DNA from 3 places in the Microbacterium sp. Root553 genome. Region 1 is predicted to be linked to each of the others. Evidence: predicted binding sites of a transcription regulator. Region 1 holds the regulator's gene; each other region holds the start of a gene.

The links. Region 1 encodes LexA, which represses DNA repair genes until DNA is damaged. Its sites were predicted from a motif close to TCGAACANNTGTTCGA; they were not measured.
Region 2: a site for LexA is predicted at 1,172-1,187, ahead of ASD43_RS16105 (HNH endonuclease signature motif containing protein). Genes of this name have one in related genera too.
Region 3: a site for LexA is predicted at 1,270-1,285, ahead of ASD43_RS05515 (HNH endonuclease signature motif containing protein). Genes of this name have one in related genera too.

What each region holds. Positions count from the first base shown of each region.
Region 1 covers NZ_LMFY01000003.1:200,322-202,587, reverse strand. The annotation lists gene ASD43_RS16640 (LysM peptidoglycan-binding domain-containing protein) at 1-312, opposite strand, end outside; gene lexA (transcriptional repressor LexA) at 594-1,280, shown strand; gene ASD43_RS16630 (S9 family peptidase) at 1,316-2,266, shown strand, end outside.
Region 2 covers NZ_LMFY01000003.1:93,582-95,847, forward strand. The annotation lists gene ASD43_RS16105 (HNH endonuclease signature motif containing protein) at 1-1,139, opposite strand, end outside; gene ASD43_RS16110 (alpha/beta fold hydrolase) at 1,243-1,956, shown strand; gene ASD43_RS16115 (spermidine synthase) at 1,998-2,266, opposite strand, start outside.
Region 3 covers NZ_LMFY01000001.1:1,197,355-1,199,620, forward strand. The annotation lists gene sigJ (RNA polymerase sigma factor SigJ) at 1-113, opposite strand, end outside; gene ASD43_RS05510 (SDR family oxidoreductase) at 360-1,145, shown strand; gene ASD43_RS05515 (HNH endonuclease signature motif containing protein) at 1,296-2,266, shown strand, end outside.

The DNA of each region.
Region 1 (2,266 bases):
CCCGCCGCGGAGGGCGTTCAGGCGCGTGATGTCGCCGATGACCTCGCGCGGGTCGGCACCGGGTGCCACCGACTCGGCGATCGACCAGAGGGTGTCTCCCGGCATCACGGTGACCGAGGCGAAGGACGCGGTGGCGACCTGCTCGCCCGAGGCCATCGCGCTGCCGCCGCTCAATGCGGCGAATCCGATGCCCACCGCGAGTGGCACTGCGGCCAGCGCGAGCACGACCCGGCGGCCACGCGCCGTCAGCCGGAGCTTCGTCGCCGAACGGGGCGAGACGATGGCTGCGTTGCTGAAGGTGATGGTGCTCATGTCGTACTCCTCTGCATCTACCGCGTGAGCGGTGAAGTTGGCGTAGCGTTCGCATCCGCGTCTCGGCCGGGAGCCGTGAATGCGAAGCTACGTTCCGAAGTTATCTTCGAATTCGAACATCTGTCAAGCGTTCTTCGAAAAACCGGGCCGTGAATACCTCGACACGCTCGAACAGATCTTCCAGATCCAGGTGATTCTCGGATACGGTTTCGATACGAACACCCCACCACGGGCCTCCGACATTCGAACTGAGACGCCGGATCGCACACCTGAGGAGCACCATGAGCGACATCGCCGCCCCCGAGTCCGACGCCCCCCGCACGCGTCGCCGGAAGAGCCTGAGCCCGAAGCAGATGGCGATCCTCGAGGTCATCCAGACATCGATCAGCCGTTACGGCTACCCGCCGAGCATGCGGGAGATCGGTGACGCCGTCGGGCTGAAGTCGCTCTCGAGCGTCACGCACCAGCTCGGCCAGCTCGAGCTCAGCGGCTACCTCCGCCGCGACCCCGGCAAGACACGCGCCATGGAGGTCCTCATCGACCTCCCGGGTTCGAGTGCCGAGAATCCGGATGACGTCGCCACACCCGTCGGCGACGCCGCACTCGTGCCGCTCGTGGGGCGGATCGCCGCGGGCGTCCCCATCACCGCCGACCAGCAGGTCGAGGAGATCTTCCCCCTGCCCCGTCAGCTCGTGGGCAAGGGCGATCTGTTCATGCTCAAGGTCTCGGGCGAATCGATGATCGACGCCGCCATCTGCGACGGGGACTGGGTGGTCATCCGATCGCAGAACAGCGCCGAGAACGGCGAGATCGTCGCCGCCATGCTCGACGGCGAGGCCACCGTCAAGGTGCTGCGCCGCCGCGACGGCCACACGTGGCTGCTGCCCCGCAACTCCGCCTTCGAGCCGATCCTCGGCGACGAGTCGGTCGTGCTCGGCAAGGTCGTCGCCGTGCTCCGCGCCGTGTGACGACGGCCTCCCCGCACGCGCCGTAGGCTCGTCCCATGTCGTCGCCGTTCGGTACCTGGCCATCACCCTTCTCCCCGTCGGCCGTCGCGGCGTCCTCGCCACGATTCGACGGCGCCGTGTTCGTCGGCGACGAGATCTGGTGGGGCGAGAGCGTCCCCGCCCAGGGTGGTCGACGCACCGTGCGCAGCACCACAGGCGCAGAGATCCTGCCGGCACCGTGGAGCGCCCGATCCCGCGTGCACGAATACGGCGGCGGCGCCTGGACCGCCGACTCCTCGGGCACGCTGTACTTCGTCGACGCCGACACGCAGCGCGTGCACCGGATGAGTCCGGGCGACGCCCCTGCGCCACTCACCCCGGAGGGCCCCGCCCACGGCGGCCTTCGTGTGCAGCAGGGGCGGCTGTTCGCGGTGCGCGAGGACCTGTCATCCGAACCTCACCGCCGGGCGATCATCGAGATCCCGACCGACGGGTCTGCTGCGGAGGACGCATCGAGACTCTCGATCGTCACGGAGGGGCCCTCGTTCCACGCGCATCCCGCACTCTCCCCCGACGGCACGCGCCTCGCATGGGTCGAATGGTCCGGTCAGCGGATGCCGTGGCAGCAGGCGTCGCTCGTCGTGTCCGACGGAACACGACGCACGACGCTTCCGACCCTGGCCGCGCTGCAGCCGGAGTGGGATGGTGACGACGCCCTCGTGTACGCGGACGACCCCAGCGGTCGCTGGGCCCTGCACCGTCAGCGCCTGCACCACCTCGACCCCGAGGGCGCTCCTGTCCCCGTCGGCGATGCGGGGGACGACGCCGACACGGGCTACGGCCTCTGGGTGCTGGGCAACCGCTGGTATCAGCCGTTGGACGACGGACGCATCGTGCTCGTGCGCACGGACGGACGCGATGAAGTGGTCGTTGTCGAACACGACGGACGGATGCGGCGCCTGGACATCCCTGCGGACGGCCATGTCAGCGTCGACGACGTCAGCGGC
Region 2 (2,266 bases), 110 kb from region 1:
GCGATCCCGCACCCGGGGAAGCGACATCGACCGTCGCGGGCGCGCAGGTGCCGCCGGAGATGTTCGCTCGGCCGGTATCGATCGACCACCAAGACCCGACCGTTGACAGGATGCGTCATCACTCGATCCCACCCGGTCGTGAGCCCGGCGAACCGGCGTGCAGTGTCGATGTCGATCGGGATGGCCCCGTCGAGCTCTGCAGGAGGGGAGAAGTCGCCGGGATCCGCGGTAGAGGCGCTGGATCCGGCAGCAGAGTCATCGGCGCCGGTCCCTGCGCCCGCGGCGGCATCGCCGGAGATCAGTGTCATCACGGGAACGGTGATCTCGACGCGCCCTCGGATCGAACCGAGCAGCGCGTCATGGCTGTCGTGGCCCGTGGGTGTGCCGCCGAGCACCAGATCGGCGAGCAGATCGGCGCGGATCTCGTCGACCGATCGGTCATCGGCGTCGTGCTCCTGACCCTCGCGGACGGCATCCCGCTTCGCGCGGCGGTTCTCGTCGCGCAGGGTATGCGCCATCTGCGAGAGCCGATCGAGCATTCCGTGGACCAGTGCGGCCGGAGCGTGCGCGTGCAGCGCCGCCATGCCGTCGTCTTCGTCGGTCATCCAGACTCGTCTCTGCGCCCGGGCCGTTCGATGCCGTTCGGTCACCGTCGACGGGGCGAACCGCTCTGCCATGCGGCGCGCGAGTGCGCGAAGGCGGTTGGGGGAATCGGTCTCGGCCAGCGGCAGTACGATCGCCGCGAAGGCCTCGCGTGCGCTCGACGACTCGAGGTGTGCGCCCGCGTCGACGATCACCCGGGAGTGGGCAGCGCTGATACGCCCCTTCGCCTGCGCCTCCCAGACGGTGGGGAAGAGGTCGACGAGCATGCCCGCCGCGGTCATCCGTCGTTCGATCGTCCTGTCGCTGACGTGCTGGACCGCGGCGATCTCTGCGGCGATCATCGTGACCGACTGGTCGCCGCCGTCGGGGTGCTCGCCCTGCTTCGCGATGTCGATCGCCAGCCTCCCGGCCATCGCCAACAGCCCGTCGCGAGCGGCCGTCATGCTGCTCAACGTCGACTCGGCGATCTCGAGCGTCGTCACCAGATCGGCGAGAGCCGCCATCTGGGAATCGGTCGCATCGAGCACTGCGTTCATGCCTCCATCCTACCCCGCGCACCTCCGCACATTCGAACAAAGATACGATATATGCCGGTACGATGATCAACGCCGGAGGCCCCCGCCATGGCACACTGACCGGATGCTCCTGCACGTGGACGAGTCGGGCGTCGGCCCTCGGACCGTCGTGCTCCTGCACGGCATGATGGGCTCAGGGGAGAGCTGGCACCGCGTCGTGCCACGGCTCACGGCGCGGGGGTATCGGGTGCTCGCGCTCGATCTTCCCGGCCACGGCCGGTCTGCGCGTGATCCGCACCTCACGATCGAGACCGCGGCTACATCGGTGGTCGAGACGGTGCGAAGCCGGGCGACGGACGCTCCGGTGATCGCCGTCGGCCACTCCTACGGTGCGACCGTGCTCGCACAGGCGGCCGCCTCGCTCCGCCCGGCTCTCGCCGTGTATGTCGACGCCGCGCTGTCGCTCTCCGGAGGAGCGGATCGTGCGAGCCTCGTCGATGCCTATGAGAAGGACCGCAGAGCGCGGTCGTCGCCCGAGGCGCTGCGGACCGCCCGACCGTTCTACTCCGCCGCGGATGCCGAGGTCGAGGCCCGCGCGGCGGCGCGCTTCGACCCGGAGACCATGGCGTCCGTGTCCTGCGGGGACGACCGCGAGTGGGCACCGGGCCCGGCGTCGATCCTGGTCCGTGCAGATCCGAGTGCCTGGGTCTCCGACGATGACGCGCGCAGGTTCGCTCGACAGGGCGGTGAGGTCCGGAGCATCCCCGGGGCCGCACACACCATCTGGTACAGCCACTTCGACGAGTTCACGGCCGTGCTCCCCGAACTCTTCGGGTGATCGTGCCTCCCGGTCTCCACCGCGCTCGGCGTCGCGGTGCGCTAGTCCCAGAGCGGATCGTCGGGATCGGGGGAGTCCGTGCCGTCGGCGTCGGTCATGATGCGCGCGTCACCGATCCACGACGTCAGAGGGTCGGCGTGGAGAAAATGAGATCGCGGTGCGTCGAGGAGATCGGGCGTGGTCGCGATGTCGAGCGGCTCGTCGCTCGCGAAGATGACGACGTTGCCGAGTGGCCCTTCGTCGTCTTCCGGCTCGGCGTCGAGAACGACGGCGACGTGAGCGAACACGGAGCGCAGGGTGGCCGCCTGTC
Region 3 (2,266 bases), on a different contig from region 1:
AGGTACGTCTCCTGCACGATGTCCTCGGCATCCGCCAGTGTGCCTGTCATCCGGTATCCGAGGGCGAGCAGACGGCGGCGTTCACGGAAGACGTCGTCGAGGTCGTCGTCCATGGGTGTCTCCTCCGGTGTGGCATCCGCCGTGTTCTCGTCCTGGGTCGCGCTCGTGGGTCGTGTTCGCGGGTGTTCTTTTCGCGTGCTTCCTGTCGCGCGTGCTTTCGCAGGATATGACGACGTGGCGTGCGCACGTGTGAGGCCTCACATTCTCGACGGCCGTCTCGTCATCACAGCGGGAGGGTGCGCGGCGGGTGCACGCACCGCGCGCAGGCGTGTTCCCGGAGCGGAGAGGAGAGGATGCCGATGAGAATCGCCGTCGCAGGAGGAACGGGTGTCGTGGGTCGGCATGCCGTCGCGCGGGCGCGGGCCGCGGGGCATGATGTCGTCGTGCTGTCGCGCGTGGGCGGTGTCGACGTGGGCGGTGTCGACGTGGGCGGTGTCGACGTGATCACGGGCGCCGGTCTCGTCGAGGCGCTGCAGGGCGCGGATGCCGTGATCGACGTCACGAACACGACCACGCTCTCGGCGGCGAAGGCCATCGCCTTCTTCGAGACGGCGACCCGCACCCTGCTCGCCGCGGAAGAGGCTGCGGGCGTCGGGCATCACGTCGCGCTGTCGATCGTGGGGATCGATGGGATCGACTCCTCCTACTATGCGGGCAAGCTCGCGCAGGAGCGCGCGGTGGCGACGGGGCCGGTGCCGTTCACGATCGCGAGAGCGGCGCAGTTCCACGAGTTCGCCGGGCAGGTGCTCTCGGGGATGCGCGGGCCCGTGGCACTCCTGCCGACGCTGCTCATGCGGCCGGTGGCCGCCCGGGAGGTCGGTGCGCATCTGGTGCGGCTCGCGGAGGGTGCGGCGACCGGTCGGGCGAGCGACCTGGTCGGTCCGCGCGACGAGATCCTGCTCGACGTCGCCCGGCGGCAGCTCGCGTACGACGGTCGGCGCCGGCGCGTGGTGGGGGTGCGCCTGCCCGGCGCATACGGCGCGGGGCTCGCGTCGGGGGCGCTGCGCGGCGGCGCCGATGCCCGGCAGGGGCGCATCACGTTCGACGAGTGGCTGCGCAGTGAGGACCACGTGCGCGGCGGGTGAGGCCGCAGTGCGCTGTGGTGGGACGCGTGTGCGCCCGGTGTGGAGGCGGTGTTGCACAGTGTGCGGAGGCCGCGATTGCGCGGCGAGTGAAGCCGCATCGCATGCCGGCATTCCGACCACAGCTTAGAACATATGTTCTAAACTGAGATCATGACCACGACCCGTCTGACGCCGCTTCTCGAGGCCATCGAGCGCCTCGGCGATGCGTGGGCCGATGCGGAGAGGAGCGCCGATCTCTCGCGGGCCGAACTGCTCGACGCGCATCGTGCGGTCGGCGAGGTGCAACGCTGTCTCGACGGGATCCACGCAGAACTCGCGGCGACGATCGCGCACGAATCGCGGCCGGAACTCGGCCCCGAGGGGTTGGCCAAGGAGCAGGGATTCCGTAACGCCGGAGCACTGATCGCGACCACGACGGGCGGTTCGCCGGGAGACGCGAAGCGCCTCATCACGGTCGGTCAGGCCGCTGCACCGCGCAGCAACCTGCTGGGCGAGGTGCTGCCCGCGAAGTACCCCGCGCTGGCGGCAGCGCTCGCCGCGGGTGAGATCTCCGTGGCCGCCGCCGCGGTCATCGTCGCACTGCTCGAACGGCTTCATCTCCGTGTGGGGTCGGCGCGGGTCGACGAGGCCGAGGGGCTGCTCGTCGCTCGCGCCGCGGGGATGACGCTCGACGACGTGCGCACGCTCGTCGCCCGCACCGAAGCCTGGCTCGACCCCGACGGGGTGGCTCCCAAAGAACAGCAGTCGCGTGATCGTCGCTCTCTCACCATGTTCGAGCGCGACGGCTCCTTCCACCTGAACCTGCAGACCGACATCGCGTCGAGCGCGCCCATCAGGGCAGCGATCCAGGCCTACGTGTCCGCGACGTTCCAGGCGCGGATCACGGCACCCGAGCCCGGTGCGGCCGACGCCGATCACCGCACCGTGGTGATGATCCAGGCCGACGCCGTCACCGCCCTGTGCGAGCATGCGATCGCCTGTGACAACGGCGGGATGCCGGCGACCGGCGCGACAGTGGTGGTGCGTGTGAACCTCGACGACCTCACCTCGGGGCGGGGAGCCGCGACGATCGACGGCAGCGACCAGCCCGTGAGCATCAGCACCTGCCGACGGATGGCAGC